Regions from separate parts of the Peribacillus sp. Bi134 genome, predicted to be linked through region 4. Evidence: riboswitches for the same ligand, from Rfam matches in the RefSeq annotation. Region 4 holds a riboswitch; each other region holds the start of a gene.
What was found. Region 4 has a riboswitch for S-adenosylmethionine ahead of metK (methionine adenosyltransferase). Riboswitches for the same ligand answer to the same signal wherever they lie in the genome.
Positions count from the first base shown of each region.

Region 1: another riboswitch for S-adenosylmethionine. It lies ahead of LQ188_RS00470 (bifunctional homocysteine S-methyltransferase/methylenetetrahydrofolate reductase); the one in region 4 lies ahead of metK (methionine adenosyltransferase).
Region 2: another riboswitch for S-adenosylmethionine. It lies ahead of mtnW (2,3-diketo-5-methylthiopentyl-1-phosphate enolase); the one in region 4 lies ahead of metK (methionine adenosyltransferase).
Region 3: another riboswitch for S-adenosylmethionine. It lies ahead of LQ188_RS07260 (Na+/H+ antiporter NhaC family protein); the one in region 4 lies ahead of metK (methionine adenosyltransferase).

Region 1 covers NZ_CAKKLN010000001.1:83,807-91,646, forward strand. Annotated here, with positions in the region: gene ligD (DNA ligase D) at 1-456, opposite strand, end outside; gene LQ188_RS00460 (Ku protein) at 607-1,449, shown strand; gene LQ188_RS00465 (MOSC domain-containing protein) at 1,955-2,605, shown strand; SAM riboswitch class I at 2,717-2,815, shown strand; gene LQ188_RS00470 (bifunctional homocysteine S-methyltransferase/methylenetetrahydrofolate reductase) at 2,920-4,767, shown strand; gene metH (methionine synthase) at 4,760-7,840, shown strand, end outside.
Region 2 covers NZ_CAKKLN010000001.1:55,267-63,106, reverse strand. Annotated here, with positions in the region: gene LQ188_RS00350 (hypothetical protein) at 1-140, opposite strand, end outside; gene LQ188_RS00345 (hypothetical protein) at 259-525, opposite strand; gene LQ188_RS00340 (DNA alkylation repair protein) at 635-877, shown strand; gene LQ188_RS00335 (hypothetical protein) at 914-1,081, opposite strand; gene LQ188_RS00330 (CobW family GTP-binding protein) at 1,150-2,073, opposite strand; gene LQ188_RS00325 (cupin domain-containing protein) at 2,512-3,045, opposite strand; gene LQ188_RS00320 (methylthioribulose 1-phosphate dehydratase) at 3,070-3,699, opposite strand; gene LQ188_RS00315 (2-hydroxy-3-keto-5-methylthiopentenyl-1-phosphate phosphatase) at 3,703-4,356, opposite strand; gene mtnW (2,3-diketo-5-methylthiopentyl-1-phosphate enolase) at 4,363-5,595, opposite strand; SAM riboswitch class I at 5,701-5,854, opposite strand; gene LQ188_RS00305 (pyridoxal phosphate-dependent aminotransferase) at 5,986-7,158, opposite strand; gene LQ188_RS00300 (carbon-nitrogen family hydrolase) at 7,258-7,840, shown strand, end outside.
Region 3 covers NZ_CAKKLN010000003.1:273,855-281,694, forward strand. Annotated here, with positions in the region: partial or broken gene LQ188_RS07240 (IS1595 family transposase) at 174-492, opposite strand; gene LQ188_RS07245 (LysR family transcriptional regulator) at 709-1,587, opposite strand; gene LQ188_RS07250 (chromate transporter) at 1,832-2,461, shown strand; gene LQ188_RS07255 (chromate transporter) at 2,510-3,055, shown strand; gene LQ188_RS07260 (Na+/H+ antiporter NhaC family protein) at 3,398-4,705, opposite strand; SAM riboswitch class I at 4,896-5,003, opposite strand; gene LQ188_RS07265 (SOS response-associated peptidase) at 5,281-5,952, opposite strand; gene LQ188_RS07270 (hypothetical protein) at 6,013-6,168, opposite strand; gene hutG (formimidoylglutamase) at 6,451-7,407, opposite strand; gene LQ188_RS07280 (LysR family transcriptional regulator) at 7,531-7,840, shown strand, end outside.
Region 4 covers NZ_CAKKLN010000011.1:78,813-86,652, reverse strand. Annotated here, with positions in the region: gene pckA (phosphoenolpyruvate carboxykinase (ATP)) at 1-1,537, opposite strand, end outside; SAM riboswitch class I at 1,955-2,116, shown strand; gene metK (methionine adenosyltransferase) at 2,280-3,473, shown strand; gene LQ188_RS23155 (gamma carbonic anhydrase family protein) at 3,879-4,397, opposite strand; gene LQ188_RS23150 (alpha/beta hydrolase) at 4,608-5,411, shown strand; gene LQ188_RS23145 (hypothetical protein) at 5,478-5,873, opposite strand; gene LQ188_RS23140 (class I SAM-dependent methyltransferase) at 6,009-6,581, opposite strand; gene LQ188_RS23135 (TIGR01212 family radical SAM protein) at 6,578-7,537, opposite strand; gene LQ188_RS23130 (SMI1/KNR4 family protein) at 7,706-7,840, shown strand, end outside.

The DNA.
Region 1 (7,840 bases), on a different contig from region 4:
ATCAGGCGGAATAGGAAAGCCAAGTTTTGCCCCCATATTCAACATCAATTCTCTACGTTCTTCCATAGGTTTAGCTGCTAAGTCTTTTCCGTTGATGCGAAGCAGGTCAAACGCTATAAACCGGCATGGGGAAAAGCGGGATTTTTCGGATATTAGGGATTGTTTACCAAGGCGTCCTCGCCACTGTATTTGAAAAAAGTCCGCTTTCGCTTCATTGGTAAGCCAGACCAATTCTCCATCCAACTGAAGCGGGAGATATTCTTCCAGGTCCAGTTCTTTGATGTAAGCAATGATTTCTGGGAATTGTGGTGATAATTCCTTCTCGTTCCGACTTGAAATGCTTATGGTATCGGAGTTTATCGTTAAAATAGCCCTAAAGCCGTCATATTTGACTTCATAACGCCAATCCTTGGAGCTGGGGGCTTCGGGGTAATATGTTGGCAGCATCGGTTTCATTTTTGTATCACCTCCGCAAAAAATTGATTAACATTATTTTGCCAAAAAAACGAAGTGTTAGAGTTGGCAATTGTTTTTTCGGTTTTTTTTGAACAAAGGGGAATAATAAAATTGTTCTTCTCTTTAAAAATAAGTTATGAGGTGACGAATATGCATACGATGTGGAAGGGGAGCATATCATTCGGTTTGGTGAACATTCCGATCAAACTTCATGCTGCAACGGAGGATAAGGATATTTCTTTAAGGACGTTGCATAAGGAATGTCATTCACCGATTAAATACGAAAAAGTTTGTCCGGTATGCCAGAAAGAAGTGGGTAAGGATGATATAGTCCGCGCTTTTGAATATACAAAGGGAAAATTTGTTGTATTGGAAGACAATGAACTAGAGCAACTGAAAAAACAAAACGAAGAAAAAGCCGTGGAAATTGTGGATTTCGTTAAAATTGAAGAAATAGATCCCATTTATTTCAATCGGAGTTACTACATGTCCCCTAATGATGGAGGGATAAAAGCTTATTCCCTTTTGAGGCAGGCCCTCAAGGAATCGAATAAGGTAGGATTAGCAAAAATCATCATTCGCTCTAAAGAACAAATGGCGGTAATCCGAGTCGTTGATAATACCTTGGTGATGGAAACGATTCATTATCCGGATGAAGTCCGTTCCACAGCGGATGTTCCGAATATCCCCGCCAATGATACCATTGCAAAAAAAGAAATCGATACTGCCGTATTATTAATAGATCAATTAACGACCACTTTCGATCCGACAAAATACACCGATGACTATCGAACCGCTTTACTTGAATTGATTGAATCAAAGAAAACGGGACAGACGACGATTACAGCCAAAACAAAAGAACCAGTTTCCAACAATGTAACCGATTTAATGGAGGCATTACAGGCATCCATTGACCGTACGAAACATGATGAACCGGAAAAGAAAAAGACGACCCGAAAGAAAGCGGCACCAAAAAAAAAGAAACAAGCTTAAACAGGAAGCTGAGCGGAAGACATATGGTGTCGCTCGGCTTTTCTGCTTGTTTTAGCAAGGAATCAGGCCTCTTATAAGGGAATGAAAGTGACTTTACAGGGAGGTATTTGAATAGGGAATGAAAGTGAAAATAGGTAAGTGAATCACGATTTAAGGATTAGAATGGAACTAAAAGAAAATGATGGATGATAATGAAGGCAAAAAAATTCGCTCCCTAAAGAGCGACAATGAGGAATTCAATCGTGAAAATCAACATATAGGCGAACGGTTGTAGTTTTCGACTATATATTGTGTTCATATTCTACCATATTTAATTCTGAAATAGCAACAAAATTACTGAAACTAACCTATGAATTTTTCTGGAAATCAATGATATTTCGCCCATTTAACGGCTCATGTGGCTTTTTCACTTCATATATGTTTAAAAACTACTGAATATAATGGATTTTTAGTATAATTTATACATATAGAATGATATAAATTAAATATGAATGGAAGATGCAAAATGGAAAATGGAAAAATCAAATCACTACAGGCCGGAAAGCCGAAACATGAAAGTTTTTCGAATGTCGATATCTTTTCAGCCATGGATAAACAAGCACAGGATCATGTGAAAGTGACTAAATCAGGCATAATTGGTGATGGGGTAGGTAATGAAAAGTTCCATGGAGGTCCTGATCGGGCTTTGTGCTTTTACCCCTTTGAGCATTATTCATTATGGAATGAAAGATTCTCTAAAAAGCTGGATATCCCAGCATTCGGTGAAAATTTAACCGTAGCGGGGATGAGGGAAGAAACCATGTTTATCGGTGATATTTATCAAATAGGCGAAGTGATTGTTCAAATTAACCAGGGGAGGATACCTTGTTCGACCATTTCCCACTTCAATCAAGAACCTAAGTTTTTGGAACTCGTGCTGAAAACGAGTTTCACTGGTTATTTTGCAAGAGTACTTCAAGAAGGAACGATAAATAAACAAAACGAGATCGTACTAATAGATCGTTTGCAAGAAAAAATTTCAGTTCATTATGCAGCAGAGGTAATCCTTCATAAACGAGATGGGCTGGAAGGCGCCATGGCTTTACTTACTCTGGACCCATTAGCGGAAGACTGGAAACAAAGAATCTTGAAGAGGGTTCAGGCTGCAAAAGATTGAATCATTTTTGCAAAAGTGAAAAAAATGTCGATCAGGTATTGAAATTGACAGATTATTAATGTAAATTAAATATAATCTAATTTTGAAATCTTGTGAAAATTATATAAATGGATCTTATCGAGAGAGGTGGAGGGACTGGCCCGAAGAAACCTCAGCAACCAGCTTAGGCAAAGGTGCTAAATCCAGCAAGCAGAGCTTGATAGATGAGGAGAATGTTTCAAAAAACCTTCTTCTTTGAGAAGGTTTTTTTTCCTTTTCTCTCATACTCATAAAATACGACAAAAACAGGACTGTTTTTGAGAGAGGGTGTAATGATGAATTTTCGTAAAGAAGTGAAAGAAAGAATGCTGGTTGGGGAAGGGGCAATGGGGACCTTATTGTACTCAAATGGCATCGATCAATGTTATGAGGAATTAAACTGCACGAATCCGGATCAAATAGAGTCTATCCATCGTGCCTATCTGGAAGCTGGTGCAGATATCCTTCAATCGAATACATACGGAGCCAATTTCAACAAATTGAAACGGTATGGACTTGAAGATGAAGTAAGCAGAATCAATCGCCAGGGAGTCATTCTTGCTAAAAAAGCGGCAAAAGGAAAGGCTTATGTCTTCGGTACCATAGGGGCACAACGGAGTATCAGAAAATCGGATTTAAGCCTGGAAGAGATTAAACGGGGGTTTCGTGAACAGCTATACAGTCTGTTGATGGAAAACCCTGATGGGATTCTCTTGGAAACATTTTATGACCTGGAAGAGCTGGAAACCGTTCTGCAAATCGTAAAAAATGAAACTGGACTGCCGATCATCGCAAATGTCTCGATGCATGAACTGGGTAATCTCCAAAATGGAATCCATTTAAATGAAGCCTTTCAAAAACTCGAGCAATTGGGTGCCGATGTTGTTGGGGTGAATTGCCGTCTTGGTCCACATCATATGATCCGGGCATTGGAAGAAGTGAGTTTGCCAAAGCAAGCATCGATTGCCATATACCCTAATGCCAGCCTCCCTGATTATGTGGATGGAAGGCTCGTCTATAAAGCCGTGCCGGAATATTTCGGTTCAAGTGCCCTGGAACTTCGTGAGCAAGGTGCCGCTATCATAGGCGGGTGCTGTGGAACGACGCCACTGCATATTCAAGCTGTAAAGAATGCGATCGGAAGTTTTGCTCCCGTAAAAGAGAAAGTTACGAAATCCCGTGAAATAGAAATAATTGAAGTGAACGAAAGAGAATTGGAACTTCCACTGTACGAAAAGGCCAAGACGGAAAGGACGATCCTGGTTGAACTTGATCCACCTAAAAAGCTGGGAATAGAGAGCTTCATGACCGGTGCAGAGGTTTTGAAAAAAGCAGGGGTCGATTCCATTACACTAGCGGATAATTCACTTGCCTCACCAAGGATATCGAATGATGCTCTGGCTAACCTACTGAAGAACCAATTGAATATTAATCCGATGGTGCATATAACATGCCGTGATCGAAATTTGATTGGCCTGCAATCACATTTAATGGGTCTGCAGACGGTGGGGCTGAATGAATTATTGATCATCACCGGAGATCCTTCAAAAATAGGGGACTTCCCGGGTGCCACTTCGGTTTATGATTTATCTTCCTTCGACCTTATAAGCATGGTCAAACAATTTAATGAAGGTCTTTCCTATTCCGGTCAAAGTCTGGGGCAACGGGCAAATTTTAAAATTGCGGCAGCGTTTAATCCGAATGTGAAATATTTGGATAAAGCAGTACTGAGAATGGAAAAGAAGATTTCCTGTGGTGCTCAATCCTTTTTGACACAGCCAATTTATTCGGTGGAGCAAATCGAAGAAGTACATGAAGCTACAAAACATTTAGAAACCCCGATTTTCATCGGTATCATGCCTTTGACAAGCACCCGGAACGCAGAATTCATCCATAATGAGATCCCAGGCATCAAATTGCCTGATAACGTAAGAAGGGCAATGGCTTTAGCGGGGGATGACCCTGTAAAGTCAAGGATTGAAGGGGTTAATATCGCGCGGGAACTGGTGGACGCGGCAAGGGAAAAATTCAAGGGCATATATTTAATCACTCCGTTCCTTCGCTATGAAATGACGGCGGAACTTACGAAATATATTAGAAAAGTCGATAGTAAACAGACATCAGAGGTGGCAGTACATGAATAAAAAAGCGATTCAAGATCAGTTAAATTCCAAGATTCTCCTACTTGATGGGGCGATGGGAACCATGCTTCAAGCGGAGGATTTGACAGCAGATGATTTTGGCGGGGAACAATTCGAGGGCTGCAATGAATATTTAACACTGACGCAGCCGGAAATCATCCAATCCATTCATGAAAAATATTTAGCGGCGGGCGCAGATATCATTGAAACAAATACCTTTGGAGCGACCAGCATCGTTCTTGAGGAATACCAAATAAGCACGATCGCCTACAAGCTAAATAAAATTTCAGCTGAGCTTGCCGTTAAAGCTTGTGAAAAGTATTCCAATGAAGAATGGCCAAGGTATGTAGCTGGCTCGATGGGCCCCACTACAAAAACGCTTTCCGTAACGGGCGGAACGACTTTTGATATTTTAACCGATTCTTATGAAGAACAGGCACTGGGTCTCTTGGATGGCGGTGTAGACTTGCTGTTGGTGGAAACCTGTCAGGATATGCTTAATGTCAAGGCTGCCTTTTCTGGAATCAAAGCAGCATTCGCAAAAACAGGAAAAGATGTGCCTGTCATCATATCAGGAACAATCGAACCGATGGGCACGACACTTGCTGGCCAGTCCATAGAAGCTTTTTATTTATCGGTTGAACATATGAAGCCCGTAGCTGTCGGCCTTAATTGTGCAACAGGGCCGGAATTCATGATAGACCATATCAGGACACTTGCAGATATATCAAACAGCGCCATCAGCTGTTATCCGAATGCCGGGCTCCCTGATGAAGAGGGCCACTATCATGAGTCACCTACTTCCCTGGCAGAGAAAATGAAGCAATTTGCCGAAAAGGGATGGGTCAATATCATTGGCGGATGTTGTGGTACGACACCAGAGCATATTAAAGAACTTTCCAGGGTCCTCGAAGGCATGAAGCCCCGTACTATTACGGAAACTGCCCATGGTCATGCCGTATCAGGCATAGAGCCGCTCATTTATGATGATTCAATGCGTCCTTTATTCGTAGGTGAAAGGACGAATGTTATCGGTTCCCGAAAGTTCAAGGAGCTGATACGCGGCAAGCATTACGAGCCAGCAGCCGAAATTGCACGTAACCAGGTGAAAAAAGGCGCCCATGTCATTGATATTTGTCTTGCTGATCCTGATGGGGATGAGCTTGGCGATATGAAGGAATTTGTAGAAGAGGTCGTCAAAAAAGTGAAGGTCCCATTGGTCATCGATACTACGGATGAAGTTGTACTTGAACAAGCATTAAAACATTCACAAGGAAAATCGATCATTAATTCCATAAACCTTGAAGATGGTGAAGAGCGCTTTGAAAAAATAGTACCCTTAGTCCATCAATATGGTGCTGCCGTTGTCGTAGGAACCATTGATGAAATAGGGATGGCCGTCGATGCTGAACGGAAATTGGAAGTGGCAACACGGTCTGTGGATCTGCTCGTCAATAAGTACGGTCTAAACAAAAGTGACATCATCTTTGATCCGCTTGTATTTCCTGTAGGCACAGGAGATGAACAATATATAGGATCTGCTTTAGAGACGGTGAATGGAATAAAGGCGATTAAAGAAAAGTTTCCAGAATGCCTAACGATACTTGGCATTTCTAACGTTTCTTTCGGTCTGCCAGCGAGGGGAAGGGAAATATTAAATGCAGTTTTCCTTTACCATTGTACAAAAGCGGGACTCGATTATGCCATCGTGAATACAGAAAAACTTGAACGTTTCGCTCTGATTCCGGAAGAGGAAGTGAAACTGGCTGAGGCACTCCTGTTTGAGACTTCAACTGAAACTTTAGCGATTTTTACCGAATTTTATCGTGGAAAAAAAGCTGAGAAGAAGGATAATGGTGTGATCCTGCCATTGGACGAACGTCTAGGTAACTATATTATCGAAGGAACGAAAGAAGGATTAATTGATGATTTAAATGAAGCGATTGAGCGCGGTGATACCCCATTGGAAATCATTAATGGACCATTGATGGATGGCATGAGTGAAGTGGGTCGGTTGTTTAATGACAACCAACTTATTGTCGCAGAGGTGCTTCAGAGTGCTGAAGCGATGAAAGCGGCAGTATCTCACCTTGAACCACTTATGGAAAACTCTGAAGATAGCGCTAAGAAAGGGAAAATCCTTTTGGCGACTGTCAAGGGAGATGTGCATGATATCGGGAAAAACCTAGTGGATATCATCCTATCGAATAATGGCTATGAAGTCATTGATTTAGGGATCAAGGTCGCCCCGCAACAAATCATTGAAGAGGTTCGAAAACATGAGCCAACCATCATTGGCCTTTCTGGGTTACTTGTCAAATCTGCACAGCAAATGGTTTTAACCGCTCAGGATTTAAGGCAAGCGGGAATAGATACCCCAATATTAGTGGGTGGGGCAGCATTATCACGTAAATTCACCGATTTTAAAATATCACCTGAATATGAAGGACCGGTTTTATATTCCAAAGATGCGATGGATGGTTTGGCTGTAACGAATATTTTACATGACTCTGACAAAAAAGTGGTGTACTTGGAAGAGTTAGTCGAGAAACGAGAAAGGTCGAAAGCGAATGCCGCCATTGCCGCCACGCTGGAAAAACCTGTCCGTAAGCAGTCCACAGCTGCTCCTTTAAGCGATGTTCCTGTTCAAATACCGCGTGACATCAAACGTCACGTCCTGAAAAACTATCCATTGGATGTCATCCAGCCATATATAAATAGGCAAATGCTGATTGGTCATCATTTGGGGTTAAAAGGTAAAGTTTCCGAACTGCTTAAGCAAGGGAATGAAAAAGCAGTGCAGCTCAATGATCTCGTTGATGAATTGATTGAATTCCTTAAGACGGAACCGGATTATGGCTTGCATGCAGTTTATCAATTTTTCCCTGCTCAAAGCGAAGGAGATAGGCTATTGGTATACAACCCGGACAATCATCAAGAGGTTTTGGAAACTTTCGATTTCCCAAGGCAAGATACGAGTCCGCATCTTTGTTTAGCGGACTTCGCGAAACCGGTCTCCTCTGGGCAAATGGATTATGTTGGTTTCTTCCTGGTCACTGCCGGAAAAGGAATCAGA
Region 2 (7,840 bases), on a different contig from region 4:
TCTATAAAAGTCAGAGAAGTATCCTTGATATTGACAGTCGCCAGGAAAGATTCACTTTTATTGATTTTAGTAAATGCATTACCGCTATTACACCCAGTAAGCAGTACGATGGCAAGAAAAAGCCCAATGCCCCACTTCATATTTTAAGCTCCTTATTCATTAAATATCTATTTTTTTAAAATTTTAACAATGATTTGTGAAAAAAGTATGAAGCGGATAAGAATATTTGCTAACAAGCACCCGTATCACAATCTGGAATCATAATCTTTCCAATTCAGTGATATAGAGCATGACGATTGCATTTTTCATTTCTTCCGAAAGCGAAGATTCCATCACGCGTTTAATGGAGAGGTAAAATTTCTCCAATACTGGTTTTCGGGCACGGGGATGGGCATTTTCATCCAAAAGCTCACGGCGGACGAGTTCCGGCAAAACTTCCCTTCCACCTCCATCGGTCACCTTACGATTGTTCCATATGCTTAAATAAGCCACCAGTAATTCTTCTTGCCTGATATTTTCCTTCATAGTATCCCTTCCATCCATTACTAATTCATACATATTATTGATCAAGTTCGTAAAGACTATCTTAATAATACGATTACGCTTTTTAAAATTCAAAAAAGGAGTGAGTACAGTGTCTCAAGTATACCGCTGTCCGAATTGCCGGACAAATAAATCTCGCTTCAATCTCATTCAGCAAGTAGCAACCCCTGTTAAAAAGGATCCGCAATCCGGTGAGATTGTTGAACAATATTCGAACGATTCCCTTCAGCCGTTCCATCTAGCATATAATGGTCCTGAAGTTCGGGTGCAATGTGCTGCGTGCGGATTAATAGAAGACGAAAAGACATTTGCCGCCTTTGGAATGCAAGAATAAAAATGGTCAGACCCTCAAATGGGTCTGACCATTTTTTCAATCTTTTCCCACCGACATCTTAGCCCGGTCTATGGCAATTGGAATGGCTTTTCCATCCTCATATCCTTCATCCAATAATGCATTCGCGATCTCTATAGCCTTTTCCCTGACATCTTTATCTAGATTCTTCATCGAATTTGGGTAATCGTTCTTATTCCATGGCATTAATACCGCCTCCTTGATAAGAAAGTCTTCTTATATGTTTCCCTTCTTTTATGGGCGGTAAACGTTTATCAGACCGCTCTCGCTTCCAAAGCTTTCAACTGACCGATCAACATTTCCTCATCCAACTTTTCCCCGATGATGACGATATTCAATGGCATTTTCATCATTTCATTCATATACATCGGCATTCCGTAGGAGTATTGAAATAAATGGGGGTATTGTGAATGTGTAAAGGAAATGTATCCTTTCATTCTATATACCGTTTCCGGCAGGGACCTAAGCCACTCTTCAAAGTCGGTTTGTGCCACGGCACCTTCAAAGGTATGAACGACTGCAGTTAAATGCAAATTGTCATGTACATCAAGCTTTTGATGGCTATTTTGCCGATTTCTTTGCATCCCTTGCAATGATTTCAAGGAAACGTCTGCATACTCCGTCAATAAACATACAGCATCCGTATTCAGTGCCTGTATCGTATATATCAGCTGTGCGGCCTCCATCTCACTTACTAAATCCGCTTTATTCAATAGTATGAAATCGGCATGGTGGATTTGCTCGGCAAGCAGCTGTCGAAGCTGCGGAGACAGTTCCTCGCGATCGCGCCACCTTAATAAATCGACCACGGTGATAATCCCTTTATACTCCAGCCTTTTGGCGAAGATCGGGGACATGATGCCATCCAATACTTCAACTGGATGAGCAGCGCCCGTCGTTTCAATATAAACCGCATCCAAGTCATTTTCGGTTAGCAATTCATGAAGCTGAACTTCCAGTTTATCTTGAATTGTGCAGCAGATGCACCCGTCAAACAACTCCTTCAGAGGCACTCCATCACCAATGAGTCCGCTGTCAACCGATACACTGCCGAGCTCATTTAAAAGCACGGCCACTTTTCTGCCCGCGTCACTTTCCTGCTTTAATATATTTCGAAGAAGCGTCGTTTTCCCGCTGCCGAGAAAGCCGCCCAATATGTACACTTCGGTTGTTTTCATTCTTATCTGCTCCTATGATCCTGTTAAATTCGATTCCGTTAAATTTTATCATAATTACCTTACTAAAGCACTTGCCGGATTCACATAAAAAAACCAGCCCGTAAGCTGGTTTCAGACTAGGCAAATTCGAAGAAAAGCGAGTTCGACTGCAGTTTTTTATTTAAAAACGTCCAGTCGATTTCAGAAATCCGCTCCCTTTCCGCCGACTGTCTCCCGAGCCTCCTCGACGCAAGCGTCTGTGGGGCCTCGGCTAGCCAGTTATTCGGCAGGAGTGTCGCAAATTTCTTCAATCTTGCGAGATTTCTTTCCTATAAAATAGAAAAAACACAAAGGGATTAATCATGTTTTTTTATAAAATCAAGGTTAGGTGAGATCATCCCGACTTCCCTTTTTTCTACAAATAAAAACCAGCCCGTAAGCTGGTTTTTTAACATTGATTCATGCTTGAACTTCGTCTTTTTCGTAAATCGGCACCCATCCTGCCGCTGTAACGAAAATGCGGACAGCAACAGTTTTTCTATCTTCTGCAAGCGTGAAATAATGTCTTGTTGATTCTGGTACACTAATAAGATCACCTGGATTAAGGCGCACGTCAAACCACTGTTTCTCTTTGCCTTCAATCGCAAAGATACTCGTACCGCCTGCTATGAAACGCACTTCATCATCTTCATGGTGATGTTCCTGCTTAAAGTTTTCAAGCATTTGATCCAAGTTCGGATTCGCATCGGATAATGTGATGATATCATGCGCTTTATAGCCTCTTCTTTCGGAGATTTCCGCTATCTCTGATTGGAATGCTACAAGGATTTCCTCCTTTTCAGCATCTGTTAGATCGTATTTTTCCACGAGATGGGCCGGTAATTTAGAAATGTCCCATTGCTCATAAATAACCCCTTGTGTTTCTAAAAAGCCTTTTACCTGTTCACTGTTTTCAATAACCTCGTTTGTTTCCTGGAATCTGATCGTCGCCATCATTCATTCCTCCTTCATTAGTGTTTATCTTAAAGAAACTGCAAATGCCTTTTGTTGATTAAGCAACAGTTGATATTGAAATAAAAATTCGCAAGCTTCAAGTATTCTCTTTGCTTCGAGTCCGCTTTTACCCCAAACCGTAATACCATGATTGCGGATCAGCACGGCGCCAGAGTCTTCTTCGACATGTGGCTCGAACTTATCGGATAACAGCGGAATGTCAGCATGATTATATATGATTGGAATCCGAAGTTCCGAATCTTCATCCCACCGACCGGTCGCTTTAATGATTTCATGATTACGAAAAGAAACTTGGCCTTCATCCCCGTACAATTCGGATATCACATTATTTTCAACTGTATGGACATGGAGTACACAGTTCGCATTCGTTTTCCGGTAAATGACTGTATGAAGTAAAGTTTCGGCCGATGGTCTTAGGTTCGTTTCTTCAACTGGCTTTCCTTTTAAATCCACCAGTAAAAAGTCCGAATCCGATTGCTTCCTTTTATCCTTACCGCTTGCCGTAATATAAAAGAAAGGGCTTTGGGGCTCCCGAATGGACAAGTTCCCGCTAGTTCCCATAAACCAATCCCTTTCGGCCAGTTCAGCTTTAATATCTGCCAGCTCCTGCCATTCTTTAGAATGATTATTCACGCTTTACCCACCCATCTGCTGCTTAATAATATCAATTACATCAAAAAACGTTTCAAAACCTTGATGTGGAATCCCTTCGCTATCGCATTTTTCAAGCAGTATGTCACGGGCTATGACAAAATCCGCCTGTTTTGCAGCTTCAAAATCCGTTACTGAATCTCCAATAACGAATTTAAAAACTTCCGCACCCGCAATTTCCCTCATAATGGATGGCTTGCAGCAACCGCATCCATTATTACATTGATCATCACAGGAATGCGGCCACTCAATATAAATCTTTTCCTTATCAAAAAATGCACGGTTGCAATAAACGGACTCTGTTGGCAAGATATCATTCAAAAGCGGTGCAATGAAAAAATCCATGCCCCCGCTTACAATATATAAAGGGATGTTGGCTTGTTTCGTATACTCAACGAATTCATAAAACCCTGGACGAATGCCGGCCGTCTTTCTTACATATTGGATGATGTCATCCTTCAAGCCGCTATCAAGCAGGGAAAACATATCCCCTACTCCCGAAGATATACTGATTTTTTGCTGAAGGACACCGTCTTTCAACGCTTCCCATTCCGGAGGCGCAAATTTCTTCATGATGGAAATGATATTATCCGAGTTGGTGATCGTTCCGTCAAAATCACAAAAGATGATCGGTTTCATTATTTCTTATAGGCCTCCCCATAACACAAGAGCTTTTTTTAGTGTTTCATCCTCAGCAGCCGCTTCAGATAGTTCCTTTCCTGCCAGTACGGCTTCCACAGCGGATCGGAAAGCCTTTGCCCCGCCATCTGCTCCATCAGGATGCCCGTGAATTCCACCTCCGGCATTAATCACACTATCGATTCCAAAATCCTTGATTAGATCCGGAACCATGCCCGGATGAATGCCAGCAGAGGGAACCGGGAAGGCTTTTTTCCATGAAAGTTCATCTTTTGTCAGAGCTTCTGCAATCGCCAAGGTCTCCTTTTTTTCAAGTGCGACACTTCCGTAAGGGGACGGGAACAAGGATAAATCCGCACCTGATAACCTTACTAATTTACCAAGCAATAATGGATAGCCGACCCCATAAAATGATGAAGCTGCCAATGCCCCGCTATATGCGGGGTGCGCCATGATCGGCAGCTTGATACGATCATGTTCACTCAAGGCCTGCAATACATCCAAACCATATGTATGAACGTTGAACAACAAGGCATCTGCCCCTGCATCAGCCGCTTGCTCTGCCTTATCCAATAATTCAAATGTTTTCCCTGATAGATTGACTGCATATAAAGTTCGGTGGCCAGTGGTTTCATAGACATCATTCAATATTCTTTTTCCCGTTTTTATTCTATCGAAAAATGGAGTCAGTTCCTGGTCAAAGAGGATCTCATCATCTTTAACTAGGTCGACACCTCCTAATGCTTGTTGCCTCAGTTGCTCATTATGGAATGTTAGGTCTCTTCCTAATACACCTTTAAAGATGCTCATCACCAGGGGCCGGTTAAATACGCCAATCTTTTTCCTAATGCCTTCAATGCCAAATTGCGGCCCGGGAAAGGCTTTTTGGATATCACCGACAAAATCCAAGTCGATAAGTTTTATTTCCCCGTCCAATGAAAGTTTGCCGAAGACCGTCGTTAGGATTGCAGGTAAATCATTGGAGAAATTCCTTGCCGGATAGGCAATTTTAATAAGCGAACGGTATACTTTACGATTAAAGTAGCTGTTTGCCCTCTCTTCTTCGGAAAGTGGTGTCACCGATACGACGCGTCCCTTATGTTTTTCCAGTTGTTTCTGGACTAAATGGGGCAGGTCCGTCCATGTCCCGACAGTCAAACCTAAGGCAATGCTCTCTGCTTTTTTCTCATGATTTCCCTTAGAATCATGAATTAAATAAGTAGCGACTATCTCGCTCATTTGATCACTCCTATATCACGTTAGTAAACTCTCGATGTCATTAACCTGAAATGGTCTCAAAATGGCAAAAGCCCCTTCATAAAGAAGAGGCTTTAATAAGCCATCTTCTTATCTCCCAGCCATTGGCTGCAAGAATTAGCACCGTGCCTTGTGGATTTCAAGAAAAATCCGGCGAAGAATTCCGCCCCATTTTACAATGGAATTACGGTCGGTTGCTGGGCTTCATAGGGCTAGTCCCTCCACCTGCTCAAAATAAGAAAACGCTGATATATAAATTTGCATCCAAGTATCGAAAGATTAAGAATTTATTTTGTATTCTGACAGGTAATCCCTACTTTGTCAATAAGTTTTAACTATTTAAGGGTGAATTAATCGGATATATCATTGTGGTTAAAATAATTTTAATTTACTTATCCGTTCCACAGCCTCTTTCAGCCGTTCTTCCGAAGTCAGCAGCCCTACCCTGACATAACCTTCGCCAAATTCACCAAATCCATTCCCTGCGGCAACAGCAACGTGGGCATGCGTTAATAAATAGTCTGCAAAACTCTCGGACGTAAAACCTTTAGGTACCTTGAGCCAGGCAAAAAATGATGCCGCAGGAGCTTTGACATCCCAGCCGATTGCCCTCAATCCCTCAATGAAAATATTCCTTCGCCCCTCGTACATCTGCACTAACTGCTCTACACAGCTCTGCGAGTCAAGCAAAGCGCTTGCGGCAGCTTCTTGTATCGCCGGGAAGAGACTCACATAAAGATGGTCTTGTAATAGTTCAAGAGCTTCTATGACACTCTTATTCCCCACTGCGAAGCCGACTCTCCACCCTGCCATATTGTATGTTTTCGATAGTGTGTATATTTCTATTCCTATTTCCTTCGCTCCCTCTGACTGGAGAAAGCTTATCGGTTTTTTTCCGTCGAATCCTATCGCCCCATAAGCGAAGTCGTGGACCACACAAATTGAATGCTCTTTTGCAGTAGAGACGGTCTCATCAAAGAAACTTTCAGTTGCAGAAGCACCTGTGGGATTGTTCGGATAGTTCAAGAACATCATTTTGGCTTTATCAAGCACTTCTTTATGTATGTCACTGTATTTTGGAAGAAAATCATTTTCTTCTGTCAAGGGCATGAATTCGGTCTTTGCCTGGGCTAAAACAACACCGGAAAGATAATCCGGATAGCCGGGATCCGGAACAAGGATCGTATCACCCGGATTCAATAAACACTGCGGCAGTTCGACAAGGCCTGCCTTTCCCCCGAAGAGAATCGCCACTTCACTTTTCGGATCCAGCTTGACACCGAATTCACGTTCATAAAAGACGGCAGCAGCATCTTTTAAATATTGATGCCCCCGGAATGGCGAATATTTATGATTAATCGTTTTTTCAGCGGCAGACTGCAAGCTTTTCACGATATGGTCTGGTGTCGGCTGATCAGGGTTTCCCTGGCCTAAATTAATGACATCATGTCCTTGCTCCGTGATGGCATTGACTTTTGCGACTAGTGAGGCAAAAAACTGCTTGGGCAGGTCCTGAAGCTGTCTGGATTTTTCGAATTGCACCATTTATACACCTTCTCTGAAATTTCTTGAAATTCTAGACACAAATGATATATGTTTATCATAGTCTTGTAAAGCATTTTTTACATGTGGGGGTTTTAAACGATGAAGTGGAAAATAGCTTGTATTCAAATGGATATAGCATTCGGGCAACCGGATATCAATTTTCAGGTTGCGGAACAATGGTTGGAAAAAGCAGCACGGTCAGAACCCGATATCGTCATTTTACCAGAGCTTTGGACAACCGGATACGACTTAAGCAGGTTAAATGAGATTGCTGATCAAGAGGCGGAAAAAACGATTGAATTTCTTAAAACACAGGCAAGGAAACACGAGATTCACATCGTAGGCGGTTCCATTGCGAAAAAAACAAGCAAGGGAATCTATAACACCATGATCATCATCGATAAACAGGGAAGTCTCATAAAAGAATATGATAAGCTTCACTTATTTCAGTTAATGGATGAACATCATTTCCTGAAGCCAGGAGAAAAGGATGGTTTATTTACTCTTGATGAAAAAATATGTGCTGGTTTCATTTGTTATGACATCCGTTTCCCTGAATGGCAGCGAGCCCATACCGCTAAAGGCGCCGAAGTTCTATTCGTTACGGCTGAATGGCCAAAGCCGAGACTCGATCACTGGAGAGCCTTATTGATTAGCCGTGCCATCGAGAACCAAGCCTATG
Region 3 (7,840 bases), on a different contig from region 4:
TATTATTTATCGTATTACAGTAAATTTATATTGTTTTTATTTATATTATTATTGTTATTGAAATATCCTTTTAATTTTGACAAAAATAAAAAGCACTTCTCACTACAAAGAAATGCTCTTACTTTAAAATGTTAAATTTACAACTTGTTCAACAAAACTGCCCGTTTAGATTTATGTGGTCTTCTGGTGCGTTGAAGATTGCGTGTTTGTGAGGTCGTTAAAGGTTTGATGGCAGGCTTTACAGCGGTAACGCTTCTGTTTCACCTGTCCAGCACGTGTTTTGATAACGAATTTACCAAATCGCACAACAAAATGGCTGTCGCAATGTGGGCAGACAAGACCAGCTTTATGCTTTTGTTCCTGGATTTCATCAATTGCACGAATAGGAGCCGACATCGGTTTCGTTCGAGACTGCAAGAAATATACAAGTTCCTGTTTACCGCTTTCAGTTAATGCTTCGGCGAGCTTCTTTACTTATTTAACATGGCCTATATAAAAAATAACAATCCCTTTGTTTGTCTAACCGAAGGCTGAAGAACCAAATACAAAATGCCCCTCCCGATAGGGAAGAGCTTTTATGAATACGCAATGCCGTATATTCAATTTGCTATTACTTTTGCAAGGCAGGGTGTCCGGGGCCACACCGTTTCCCACAAAACTGAAAACGCTGCCAAATTGTAATGGTACATAAAGGTAGCTTTTCATTCCTTATCGAAGAAAATCAACAAATTTAGACACCCCTATTTTGTTGAATCGCTTGTTTTTCCTGACTAGCCATAAATTTCTTGCCATATCTATTCTGGAAATATCCACTTCCCGCAAAAAGCCTTGCTCCAATTCCCTGGCCACTGTCAACCTTGGCAAAATGCTGATTCCAAGTCCTGCTTCAACCGCACTTTTTATCGCTTGTGTACTGCCAATCTCCATGTAGCTTTCTATTTTTTCTAAAACCCCATGCTCCCTTAGCATGTTTTCTACGATAAGCCGTGTTCCGGAAATGGATTCACGCCAAATCATCCTTTCATTTCCCAATTCATCTAGCTGAATTTCTTTTCTGTCTTTCCATGGGTGGTCGGATGGACATACCAATATCAATTCGTCTTCGGCGAACTTGTCTACAATAAAATCGGTGTTTTCCACAAGTCCTTCCACCAAGGCCAAATCAATGACATCGTTTGAAAGATCCTCCAGAACCCGGGGGGTATTTTTTATCGTCAATGTCACTTTTATTTCTGGCTGCTGTTTTTTAAATCTCCCAAGCAAGCTCGGCAACAAATACTCGCCGATAGTCAAGGAAGCCCCTACTATTAGATTTGCATTGTACTTCCCCGTCGATTGCTGAATCACTTCTTTTGAATGGTTGAAGTCATTTACTATGGCTTTTGCAAAAGGGTATAACAGCTTTCCTGCTTCTGTAACTCTCAGCCTTCCTTCCTCACGGTCGAATAACAAAGTGTTATAATAATTTTCCAGTTGATGGATCTGCCGTGTTACAGCGGGCTGAGATAGGAAACTTAACCTCGCCGCCTGGCTTAAACTTCCTTCATCCACCACTAAACAAAACATTTTCAGATTTTCCAATTTCATGAAAACGACCTCCATGTTTTTAGATAGTTTATTAAAATGATAGCATCATTAGGTAAATGGTGAAATGAAAATAGTGTGATACATTCTGAGGCTATTCAATTATTGGCGGCATTCTTTATAAAACGGATAAATCTTCTGGGTATAACGTTTTGTTATACCCGATGATTTTGTTGCAATTTACCCATCCCTTTTTCTTTGATATGTTAATAATAAGATTTAACAATGCATTCAAAGGAAGTGACTGATGTCAATGAAAGGACAATGGAAAACTCTATTCCAATTATTTTGGACCTTTTTTAAAATAGCACCTGTCACATTCGGAGGCGGGTTTGCGATGATCCCTTTAATAGAAAAGGAAGTGGTCGAAAAGAGAAAATGGATGAAAAGCGAAGAAGTTACGGATGTTTTTGCGTTATCTCAGTCCGTACCGGGAGCTGTCGCCATTAACTCCGCCACCTTTATCGGCCATCGGATTGCCGGAATGAAGGGGGCAATGGCTGCCATGATCGGTGTTTCATTACCTACCTTTTTAATTGTTCTGCTCCTCGGCATTTTGTATTTTTTCATTCAGGATAATCCGAAGATAGAATCCGCATTCATATCGATCAGAGCTTCCATAGTAGCCATCATCGCCTATGCGGCTATCAAGATAGGAAAAACGGCTGTTGTAGACAAAACAACTTTCTGCATTTTAATAGTAGGAATTCCAGTCCTTTTCTTTCTGCACCCTGTGATGGTTATATTAGCAGGAGCTTTTGCTGGTATTGTGACCATCTCCATTAAGAGAAAATTAGGTTACGATGTCAAGTTGGACAGAAAAGATATAGGAAATGAAGAAAATGATTTCGAACCTTTCATGGGTGCTGGCATATAGGTATATCAAAAAAGGGTCTAACTAATTTTCAAGAAAGTGTGTGATGGAATGATGGAATTGTGGGAGTTGTTTAGCACCTTCTTTATTATCGGCTTTGTATCGTTTGGAGGCGGATACGCCATGATTCCCGTAATAGAATCGGAAGTCTCACAGCATGGATGGATGACGACGCAGCAATTTACTGATATCATCGCGATTTCCGGTATGTCCCCAGGACCTGTCACTGCCAATAGTTCCATTCTTGTTGGCTATTCTACTGCTGGATTTGCAGGGGCCATATCATCTGCTTTCGGAATCTTGCTTCCTGCTATTATATTCGTAACCGTTATAGCCACCTTCTTCAGCAAATTGAATCATTACCCAGTTATTCAATCCATGTTCTATGGACTAAGACCCATTGTCACTAGTTTAATCCTCTTTGCAGCAATCAGCTTTGCACTTTCCAATAATATGATAGCGCTGAACTTTTCTTGGCATGCGATAAGCTTATTACTCGTTTTTGGATTATCGTTATTTGCCCTAATGAAATTACGCTGGCACCCAGCCTATGTCATTATCCTTTCCGGTTTAGTTGGTGTTGTCCTCTATTCATGACAGGTGTCGCACACACAACCATCATTAATTTGGACCGGAATTAAGCAGAAAAATTGAAGAATGATTGATACTATATAAATGGGAGAAAACTTGATAATGTTTATGTATTTACCATACAAAAAACACCCTGTATCCAATGATTCAGGGTGTTCAGACTGTAGACAAACTCGATGAAATTTTAGGGGTTTGTACAATTTGAACGTTGATTTCCCCTCCAGGCACTCGCTTTCCGCGGGCGGTCCGGGAGCCTCCTCGGCGCCTTTGCGCCTGCGGGGTCTCCCCTGGACTCGCTTTTCCCGCAGGAGTATCGCACACCCGCTCCAATCAACTTTGTTTTAACTTTTAGTTCTTCGATCCATTATTTCCCGGCTGAAACCGTGGAAAACCAATCAAGATGGCAATGACGCCACAAAATCCAATTAGTATTGGGTAATATGAATACTGCAAGATGCTTATCGGAGAAATCTTTGCTACCCCTGCTGCAACAAGCAGTTGTGCTCCATATGGTATCAACCCTTGGATACAACATGCAAATATGTCAAGCAAGCTCGCTGATTTACGCGGATCAATCCCATACTTTTCAGCGATATTTTTGGCAAGTGGCCCGGCAATGATAATCGAAATCGTGTTATTTGCCGTTGAAAGGTTTGTCAAACCAACAAGCCCTGCAATGCTGAATTCCGCCCCTTTTTTTGATTTGCTATTTCGGGTCACTAGGTGGAGTAGATAATCGATGCCACCATTATGTTTGATAACAGCTACCATACCTGCAATTAAAATGGCAAGGAAGGAGATTTCATACATTCCCGCCATTCCTTCTCCAACTTTTTGAATGACACCCAACGGTTTATAACTTCCATCAGCCAAGCCGATAATTCCGGCAAATACGATTCCGATGGAAAGGACCAGGAACACATTGACTCCTGCCAATGCAGTGATCAATACGCAAAGATATGGAAGAATCTTCACCCAATTATAAGAATGTTGGGAGATGTCAGCTTGTTCACCCATTGTTAAAATTCCAAGGATTGCACATGTGATGATGGCCGCAGGTAAAACGATGAAAAAATTCACTTTAAACTTATCCTTCATTTTCGTTCCCTGAGTTCGAACTGCAGCGATTGTCGTATCTGAAATGAAGGAAAGGTTATCCCCAAACATCGCACCACCAATAACGGCCGCCATTGATAGGGCAAGCGAAATATCTGTTTGCTCACTAATCCCGACCCCGATAGGTGCCAATGCAACAATCGTTCCCATGCTTGTCCCCATGGATAAAGAAATAAAACAAGCAATAATGAATATCCCTACCATTAATAGATTTTGCGGAAAAACAGCTAAGGCAAGATTCACTGTTGATTCAACTGCTCCCATGCCATTGGCAACTTCGGCAAAAGCGCCAGCTAAAAGGAAAATGATAACCATTAACATAATATTGGCGTCCCCGGCACCTTTACAGAAGATATCAACCTTATGATTGAATGTCTCTTTCCGATTCATTGCCAATGCAGCTGCCGAAGCAATTGAAATTGCAACAATCACCGGAAATGAATAAAAATCTTTAGTGATGATTCCGGACCCTATAAATAAAATTAAAAATACGACAAATGGGATCAATGCCCATGGATTCCCTTTATTGTTTGCACTCATGATGTACACCTCTTTTTATTTTTCCCGTGACAGGTGTCACAGCTCTTATTCTATTAACAGCTTTCGCAAATAACTCCAATTTGAACCTACCTGATTATCTAGTCTTGGAGATATAGCAAAAAAACTGGCATAAAAAAGACCCCTTCTATTTAACAACAAGAAGAGGTCTTTTAATTTATAAAAAACACCCTCCTTATCTTTCAGGCAAAAATCAGCCTGCTGGATTTGGCACAGCACTCCATTTAAGTCCGCTGCCGAGACATCTTCGGGCCAGTCCCTCCGTCTCTCTTGATAAGAAGATTACATTATATAATTTATCAAATATTACGATGCCTTCCAGAAAAGTACCACACTGGAAACTTGCTGAAACCATCTGAGTTTGTGAAAGTGACATCGAAAGTCGTTTTGAAAAGCAAATATAACAGTACAGCATTTTGTCTATTTTCGCAAGGGTTAATTTTAAGTATTTTACATGCACTCCTTACTATTTATAAAGAAATCTTGACATGTGCGGTTAATCAGTTTTTTTCATTTATCGGGACGGAATTCATATAAAAAAGAGGTCTTATGACCTCTCAGCAAATTTGTTGTATTAGGTTAGATGAATTATTTTTGGTCGAATTCACATCAGTCGATACCTCAAAGGCTTCCATCTGTTCCGAATCGAATGACTTTAAATACTGCTGCAGATATGCAGGATCATTATTTGTTGGACTCAACCATTCTTTTTCATCTTCTGGTTTAAGGATGACAGGCATACGATCATGAATGCTGGTCATTAGCTCATTAGGAACGGTTGTTATAACGGAGCATGAATAGACGCTGATGCCTTCAGGTGATTTCCAGGATTCCCAGATACCCGCCATTCCAAATGGAGCATGATTCTTCAGTTTTATTCGCATCGGTATTTTTCTTTCCGGTGTCTTCTTCCATTCATAAAAAGAGTCAGCGATTATCAAGCATCTCTTCTTCTTATACGCATTCCTGAAGCTTGCTTTCTCAGCAATGGTTTCCGATCTGGCATTGATCATTTTGTAGCCCACTTTTTCGTCTTTTGCCCAGAAAGGAATGAGTCCCCACCGAAGATATCCAAGTCGATTCCTTGCCCCGTCATTAATGACGGAGAGAACGGATTGGGAGGGAGCAATATTGTAGCTGAATTGGTATTCCCCATCAAACGATCCCTGAATATCAAACCGATCTTTTATTTCTTCAATGTCAGTGAAAAGGGTAAAACGTCCACACATACTATCGCCTACCGTATTAGAATTTATTACAGTGTAACAAATCGAACGGACAGGCACAAATCAGCGTTCTAAAATCCTGATGTCGGTAAATGGTTGATTAAATAATTCGCTGGAAATCAAAAGAGTTCCAAGGACTTCTCTTTCATCTTCAGCTTTAATGATTTCCGACAAGATCAAGGTACTGCCATTCCTGACCGTCACTTTATATTCATTCATAAAAAATCCCCCCTAGATGGTTGTTATTATAAACCAAAAACCCACAAGTATCAGTAGTGAACTTTGGCAGAGCCATGGTTAATCCTATAACGGGGAGTCAAGCAATGGCCCCGACCATTAACGCGTGTAAAGGAGGCGTAAAAAAGACTGTCCATGAATGATTCACGGACAGCCTGGGTGCTGCCAAAGGACTTAGTTTCAATACTTATAATTGAGTATGGAGATAACATTGAGGAAAGCTGGAAGGACCAAATTGGAATTGCCCTCTTCCATATCCATTCATTATTTAAAATGCAGCAAAACTTCATTTATTAAATGTGCTGCCAATGTTACGGTTTTATTATTTTCGTCCAACGAAGGATTCACTTCCGAAATGTCAAAGGAGAGGATTTTTTCATTCGATACGATATGCCTAATAATCGCACGTACCAATTTCGGATTCAGTCCAAACGGCGATGGAGCACTCACCCCAGGTGCATATGCTGAATCAATGACGTCCGTACATAATGTAAGCATAATGTAGTCATTTTTATTAACGAATTCATTTATCCGCCGCTTTGTTTCATCCATTTCGTTCAATGACAAATCTTCTTCCAATATGTAGTCTACCTTACTCCTCTCAGCGGTTTCAAAAAGTGCCTTTGTATTCCCCTGCTTCTGAATTCCGACACATAAATATCCACAACTTTGGTCTTCGTCCAAAATCTGCTTAAACATCGTTCCTGATGAACTTTCTTTTTCATAGGGCCTCATATCAAAGTGCGCGTCAATATTAATGATCCCCAATCTAGCTTTTGGTCCAATGGATTTCCTAATCCCAAGATAATGGCCATACAGGGTTTCGTGCCCTCCCCCAAGTATGATAGGAATCGCTTTAGTCTCCAATATCCGGTCAACAGCCGATCCCAGTTCGAATTGGGCGGCCTCCATTTCCGTACTTTCACATATTACATCGCCAGCATCCACCAGCTCAGTTTGGGACGGTAAATGACAGGGTAATTTCGCCAAGTATTGCCTAATATGATCAGGCCCCTCTGCAGCACCAATCCTGCCTTTATTCCTTCTGACGCCTTCATCACATTTGAAGCCAATCAACCCAAAGGTCTTTGATGCATTGGAAGAGATGGCTAATTCCGATATCGGAGCCAACCGTACTCTTTGGTGGTATCTGAAGCTGTCCATGTCAGATTGGGAATCAATTCTTCCATTCCAATATTTTGAAGTCGGATTAGTATACATAATTTCTCCTTTATTTAAAAAATTCCGAAATATCTTTTTTAAAAATTATAGATGAGATAATATATAATTACCAATACAAAAATTCAATATATCTATAGTTTAAAGCTATAGAAAGGAGCATAAATGGATCTTCGTCAACTTCGGTATTTCACTACCACCGTCCAGGAAAAGAATTTCTCAAAAGCGGCAAAAATGCTGCATATATCACAACCTTCCCTAAGTAATGCCATAATGAAATTAGAAAATGAAGTTAGTTTACAGCTTTTGGAACGTAATACAAGGGGTCTTGAGCTTACGGAAGCAGGGGGTCTTTTTTATACGAGATCTGTTGACCTGTTAAGAAGATTCGATAATTTGCAAGTGGAACTTAGGGAAATGAAGGATGTTGGAAGCGGAACAGTATGTATAGGTTCCATAGAATCATTCAAATTTT
Region 4 (7,840 bases):
ATTTCTTGAAGTTAGCACGGAATTGTGCGGCAAGGTCCGTTGCTGCTTCTTTATAAGCGGCAGGATCTGCCCAAGTCTTGATTGGCTGAAGCACTTCATCAGGAACACCAGGAACATGAAGCGGGATATCCAAGCCGAAGATATCATCTTTGATCGTTTCGATGTTCGCTAATTCACCTTCAAGTGCCGCTTGTACCATTGCACGAGTGTAAGCAAGTTTCATACGGCTTCCAGTTCCGTATGCTCCGCCAGTCCATCCAGTGTTGACAAGGTATACCTTTGCATTGTGCTCGTCAATTTTATCACCAAGCATCTCAGCATAGCGTTGAGCTGGAAGAGGTAAGAATGGAGATCCGAAGCAAGTGGAGAATGTAGCTTCCGGTGAAGTTACGCCTCTTTCAGTACCAGCCAATTTACTAGTGTATCCGCTTAGGAAGTGGAACATTGCCTGTTCTTTGGAAAGCTTGCTGATTGGAGGCAGAACGCCTGAAGCATCAGCTGTTAAGAAAATGATTGTATTTGGATGTCCTGCAATACTTGGGTTCACGATGTTATCGATCGCTTGCATTTGGTAAGCAGCACGAGTGTTTTCAGTCAATGAACTGTCATCATAGTTCGCTTCACGTGTATCCGGATCAACAACAACATTTTCCAATACGGCACCGAAACGGATTGCATCGAAAATTTGTGGTTCTTTTTCACGTGAAAGATTGATCGTTTTCGCATAGCAGCCGCCTTCGATGTTGAATACGCCATTAGAAGACCAGCCGTGCTCGTCATCGCCAATCAGTTTACGGCTAGTGTCTGCTGATAAAGTTGTTTTGCCTGTACCGGACAGACCGAAGAATAAAGCGACGTCCCCTTCACGTCCTACGTTAGCAGAGCAATGCATTGGAAGGATTCCAGCCTCTGGAAGTAAGTAGTTCATGATCGAGAAGATCGATTTTTTCATTTCTCCTGCATATTCCGTTCCGCCGATCAGGATGGTACGGCGTTCAAATGAAACGATGATGAAAGTTTCGGAAGTGGTTCCGTCCACTTCTGGGTCTGCTTTGAAGTTAGGTGCAGAAAGGATTGTGAATTCAGCTTCGTGACCTCTTAGTTCCTCTTCATTTGGACGGATGAACAAAGTATGGGCGAAAAGGTTATGCCAAGCATATTCATTAACAACACGGATTGGAAGACGAGATGATTCGTCTGCACCAGCGAAACCTTTAAAAACAAAAATCTCTTCTTTTGCTTTTAGGTAGTCAACTACTTTATTATATAGTTTATTGAACACATCTTCGGAAATTGGCTGGTTCACTGAACCCCAATCGATTTTATCTTTAACGGATGCTTCTTCCACGATAAATTTATCTTTAGGTGAACGACCAGTATATTTGCCAGTTTCAGCTTTTACTGCGCCGGTTGATGTTAAAACGCCTTCATTTCTGCTTAATACTTTTTCGACCAATTGAGGAACTGAAAGTTGAGTTTGCACATTGTTTCCTGTTAATAACTGGTGTAACTCATTAGAAACATCTACAGAATTCATATATGAGGTACCTTCCTTTGTTTAAGTTTTTAGATTACAATTAGTATAACACATTCATTTAAATAGTCTATACTATTTCTTCTAATTTGTGATTATTTTCAGCTGGCCGCGTTAATCATTTTATTCCGGCAGGAACCGAGTCAGGATTATCACATATACTTTAATGAAGTCAATTTTATTTTAATAGGAAGTAAGTAAGCAATATATTTCCAATGGTGAAGTCGTTTTTCGTATGCTTAATACTTATTATTAATGGCAATTTCCAACATTTCTATTCGTATTTTGCATTGTAAACCCTTCTAAGACGCTGTATCAACACTTTTTTCAAAAGAAAGCCATACTGGGCGGAAATGTTCTTTTTAGAAAAGCATTGACAAATTCCAACTAGATACGATAATATCTTAAATTGTACGGATTCTCTTATCCCGAGTTGGTGGAGGGACAGGCCCTTTGAAACCCAGCAACCTGCCATATTGAACTTGACTCCAAGATCGATCGCCGAAAATAAAGCGAAGATCTTCAAGGAATAGTGGTGATGGTGCTAACCTGAGCAAGGTAAAAACCCTTGAACGATAAGAGTGAAAGGATAGAAGACAGAATTTTAAACCTTTCCTCATTTGCCAGGGAAGGTTTTTGTGTTTTTCATAAGTAATTCTGTGTCTATAGTTGAAACTAATGAGGGAAACGAGTTCCGTAAAAATCAGGCTTATGCCTACAACATACTAACTTCCAAGGAGGAAATATGATGTCAAAGAAACGTCTATTTACTTCTGAATCTGTTACAGAGGGCCATCCGGACAAAATTTGTGATCAGATTTCAGATTCCATTTTAGATGCTATCCTAGCTAAGGATGCAAATGCACGTGTTGCGTGTGAAACTAGTGTAACAACAGGCCTTGTACTTGTTGCTGGTGAAATTACAACGTCCGCTTACGTGGATATTCCGCGTATCGTTCGTGATACGATTAAAGGAATTGGCTACACACGTGCGAAATACGGTTTCGATGCTGAAACTTGTGCAGTGTTGAGTTCCATTGATGAGCAGTCTGCCGATATCGCAGCTGGAGTCGATAAAGCATTGGAAGCTCGTGAAGGAAACATGTCAGAGGAAGAAATCGATGCAATCGGTGCAGGGGACCAAGGTCTTATGTTCGGATTTGCTTGTAATGAAACAGAAGAGCTTATGCCGCTTCCGATTTCATTGGCGCATAAACTTTCATTCCGCCTGGCTCAAGTTCGTAAAGATGAAACTCTTGCTTACTTACGCCCTGATGGTAAAACACAGGTAACTGTGGAATATGATGAGAATAACCGTCCTGTACGTGTAGATACGATCGTTATCTCTACACAGCATGATGCTGAAATTACGCTTGAACAAATTCAAGCCGATCTAAAAGAACATGTGATCAAAGCGGTCGTTCCAGCTGAATTGATCGATGCTAAAACTAAATACTTCATCAACCCGACTGGCCGTTTCGTAATTGGCGGACCTCAAGGGGATGCGGGTCTTACTGGACGTAAAATCATCGTTGATACTTACGGCGGATACGCTCGTCACGGCGGCGGTGCATTCTCTGGTAAGGATGCTACTAAAGTTGACCGTTCTGCTGCATACGCTGCTCGTTATGTTGCGAAAAACATCGTGGCAGCCGGCCTTGCCGACAAAGCGGAAGTTCAATTGGCATACGCAATCGGTGTGGCAGAGCCTGTATCGATTTCAATTGATACGTTCGGAACTGGTACAGTTAGCGAAGAAGTCCTTGTTGACCTAGTTCGTGCTAACTTCGACCTTCGTCCAGCTGGCATCATCAAAATGCTTGACCTTCGTCGCCCGATCTACAAACAAACAGCTGCTTACGGACACTTTGGCCGTACAGATGTCGATCTTCCATGGGAACGCACGGACAAAGCAGAAACATTAAAAGCACAAGCGTAAATCATATAAAAAAGGTGTCCCGCAATTTGCGGGACACCTTTTTTTTGTGGATTAATTTTGCCGTCAGCGGGAATAATTCAAGAAATCCCAAAGAAATATAAAATACGTGCAAAACTCGTGAGTTAAAGTCGTTTACAAGTTTGTTTGGGTCATCAAATCGTGAGGTTGAAGCGTTACTCTAGAGTTTGTAGCAAGTACTCGAGAGTTTAGAGCGTATACTCGAGAGTTTAGAGCGTATACTCGAGAGTTTAGAGCGTATACTCGAGAGTTTAGAGCGTATACTCATGAGTTTAGAGCATATACTCATGAATTTAGAGCGTATACTCGTGAGTTTGGAGTAAATACTCGTGAATTTGTAGCAAATACTCGTGAGTTTGAGTACAATACTCGTAACTTTCAGTCAATTCACTTTATGCGTTCCGCCGTTTTATAGTATTGTCCTTTTTCGGCATATTCGCGAACGATGCGTTCCATATCCTGGCGATCTTCTTCGTTGATTTCGCGAATGACTTTAGCTGGCCGTCCGAATGCCAGCATGTTCGGTGGAATGACTTTACCTTGTGGAACGAGGCTGCCGGCACCGATGAAGGCTCCTTCGCCGATTTCAGCTTCATCAAGTATAATCGATCCCATGCCGATCAGAGCTCCTTTACGGATTTTACAGCTATGTAAAATGACCTGATGGCCAATGGTTACTTCATCCTCGATGATCAATGGATTATTTGGGCTTTGGTGCAGGACGCTGTTATCCTGTATACTGACTTTTTTCCCGATGATGGTTGGGGATACATCACCGCGAATGACGGAATTGAACCAAATTGATGTTTCGTCGCCAATTTTGACATCACCTGTCACGACAGCATTCTCAGCAATATAAGCGCTTTCGGCGATTTCAGGTTCTTTGCCTTTATACGGATAAATAATCATTTTCAATCATTTCCTTTCCGAAGTGAATGTTTTTATGTATTATTTTAATATACCGTATGCAAATACACTTGGCTATTTATAATAGCAATGTACAACTTGTTAGATTTCTTTTTTGTCGAAAATCACGAATATGGTTATAATTTATATATATTATTTTAACTATCATGGATCGTACACAACAAGTGAAAAGTGAAAGGGGGATTTCGAATGTGGAAATGGGAGACAGAAGGAGACGCAAAGGGCGTCATTGTCATCATTCATGGGGCAATGGAACATCACGGACGTTATAAGTGGGTAACACAAATGTGGCTTTCGGCTGGATACCATGTCGTCATGGGCGACCTTCCTGGGCAGGGTATGACAACTCGCGCCTACCGGGGACATATCGATTCCTTTGATGAGTATTTGGACGAAGTGAAAAGCTGGATAGAAGAGGCTTACGAATATTCGTTGCCGGTCTTTTTACTTGGACACAGCATGGGCGGTTTGATTTCGATACGCCTTCTTCAGGAAGAGGAATGGGACATTGCAGGGGTGATTCTTTCTTCTCCATGCTTGGGCCTCGTGACGAAGCCGCCGAAGTTCCTGACAACCATCTCGCATGGTTTGAATATCGTGATGCCTAAGTTCAGGGTTGAATCCGGATTGACACCTGAAATGGCGACGAGAAGTGCGGAAATCCGTGAATCCGATAGAAACGATACATTATATATCACAAAGGTTTCGGTTCGCTGGTATCGCGAGCTTGCACAGGCTATGAAGGATGCTTTTGAAGAAATTCCTGATTTCCAGGATGTGCCGCTTTTGGTCATGCAGGGCGGAGATGACCGAGTCGTGAACAAGAAGGCGGTTCGTGAGTGGTTTAATTATAACTTGGCCAGTGAAAAGCAATATAAGGAATGGCCAAAGCTATATCATGAAATCTTCAATGAACCAGAACGTGATGATGTATTTCAATATGCGCTGAGTTTTGTTGAGAACCGTTTAAAAATATTAGGGTATGTCGTTTGATCAGTACATACTTAAGGATAAATAAAAAACTGCCGAGGTTAGACCTTTGGCAGTTTTTTATTTGAATCAGCCTGCGTTTTTAATCAATTCGTTTGACTTGATCACCGGGGCCCAGTAAGTAACCGGGTACATAAATTGGTTCAAGTGTGTAAGTTCTTTTTTATTCGATAATGCGGTGGATAGAAGATAGATGGATTTGAAGGTTAAGTCATTGGCGAATAGGTCCAAAAGCGTCGCTTTCATATTCATGATCGCTTCATGGTTTTGAGTGGAAATCATTAAATCGAGTTGTGGCAGGAACCTATCAAAATGGTGATCGAATTGTTTGAGGTCCTCCATGGTTTTTTGGTTTTCTGTCAACGAGTTAAGCGAGCTGACAAACTCCCCGTATTGTTCACTTGAATCCCTTTTGATTTTTTCAGTTAATATATCCGTCAGTAATGAAGTAGGCAAATGTTCCATTTTCTGCACCCTCTTATCTATTTTCTATCATTATAATCATTATAGACGCAAAATTCAAAATGTTGTGATTGGTAATTCTGCTTCTGCGAGTTGGGATTGAAAAAACACCGTTCGTTCGAACGGTGTCAAAAGTCATCATCTTTTTTCAATCGCGACAATGAATGGCGGATTGTTTGATTGGTTGATGAACCCGTATTTCAGGATATGGGCTTTCTGTTGAGGGAAGTTCTGTACATAATCCATCAATGCATCCCGTTCTGCCAATCCCCCTGGATGACCATGGTAAATGACGAGGATGATGATGCCTTCAGGCGCCAGCAATTCGAATAGCTGTTCAATGGCTGATATCGTCGTATCGGCTTGGGTGATGATTGATTTGTCACCGCCAGGAAGGTAGCCCAGGTTGAATATGGCACCCGTGACCTTTCCGGAATGCTCTTTCCTGACGTATTTGCTCAAATGTTGATGCCCATCGTGAATGAGGGTGCAGCACTCTTGTAAATTCTCGGCCTTTAGTTTCGCCGCTGTGGTTTGAATTGCTTCTTTTTGAATATCAAAACTATAGACATGCCCGTTTTCACCTGTAAGTCCTGCAAGAAAGACCGTATCAAAACCGTTGCCCATCGTGCAATCAATGGTTATATCCCCGGGATGGACCGCTTTTTCCAGCAGAATCCTGGCGAATGGCAAAATTCGGTCAAGCTTCATGATTGTACCTCCGTATGATGATTTTTTCCCTGCCAGCTGTTACGGCGTTTCAATTCGGCATCAATGGCATTCAAGACATCCCATTTATTGACGCTCCACATTGGACCGATCATCAAATCGATCGGACCGTCACCCGTAATGCGGTGAATGATCATTTCTGGAGGGATTATTTCCAGCTGGTCGCATACCAGGCTGACATAATCGTCACGGTCAAGAAACTCGAGCAGGCCTTTTTCGTATTGTTTGACCATCGGTGTCCCTTTTAATAAATGAAGTAAATGGATCTTTATCCCCTGCACATCGAGTTTGGCAACTTCCCGGGCTGTTTCCAGCATCATGCCGTAATCTTCCTGAGGAAGGCCATTGATGATATGGGAGCATATGCGGATGCCGTGTTTCCGCAGTTTATCGACGCCTTCTTTGTAGCAATCGAAATCATGGGCACGGTTGATCATCGTCGCGGTCTTTTCATGGACCGTCTGGAGACCCAACTCCACCCAAAGGTAGGTCCGTTCGTTCAATTCGGCTAAATACTCGACTACATCATCTGGAAGGCAATCCGGACGTGTCGCAATGGAGAGCCCGACGACACCCTCCTGGGTCAATACACTTTCATATTTCTCGCGAAGTTCTTCCACTGGGGCATGCGTATTCGTGAACGCTTGGAAATAGGCCATATATTTTCCATCTTTCCATTTATGATGCATCCGTTCGCTGATCTTCTGAAACTGAACGTCGAGGGGTTCAACCCTGCTGCCCGCAAAGTCACCAGAGCCTGAGGCACTGCAGAAGGTACAGCCGCCATGCGCGACGGTGCCATCACGGTTCGGGCAGTCAAAACCGCCATCCAGGGCAACTTTAAAAACCTTATGTCCAAAATGTTCCCTCAGGTGATAATTCCATGTATGATATCGTTTGTTATCCGTTGCATATATAAACGGGTTTGCCTGATTCAAATCAGCAACCTCCTAAATAAATTAAATCGCAACATATATTATACAACATTCTCGCAGCTAGGTCTTTTTTTGAAAAATAAGCGTATACTGTATACTTGAGGGCTAAACATTTTGCTGCTATTTCCAGTATATCTTTGAATGACTATATCCAATCGGGAGCTGATGGACATGACCGGTCAAGTTGAAGAAGCGATTAATCAAATGAAAAAGAAATTAGCCGAAAATAATCAGGTGATCGAAGTAAATGAAGATGGATTCATATACAAAGCCACTTGCACCTTCAATTCACCTGCTTCGGATGAA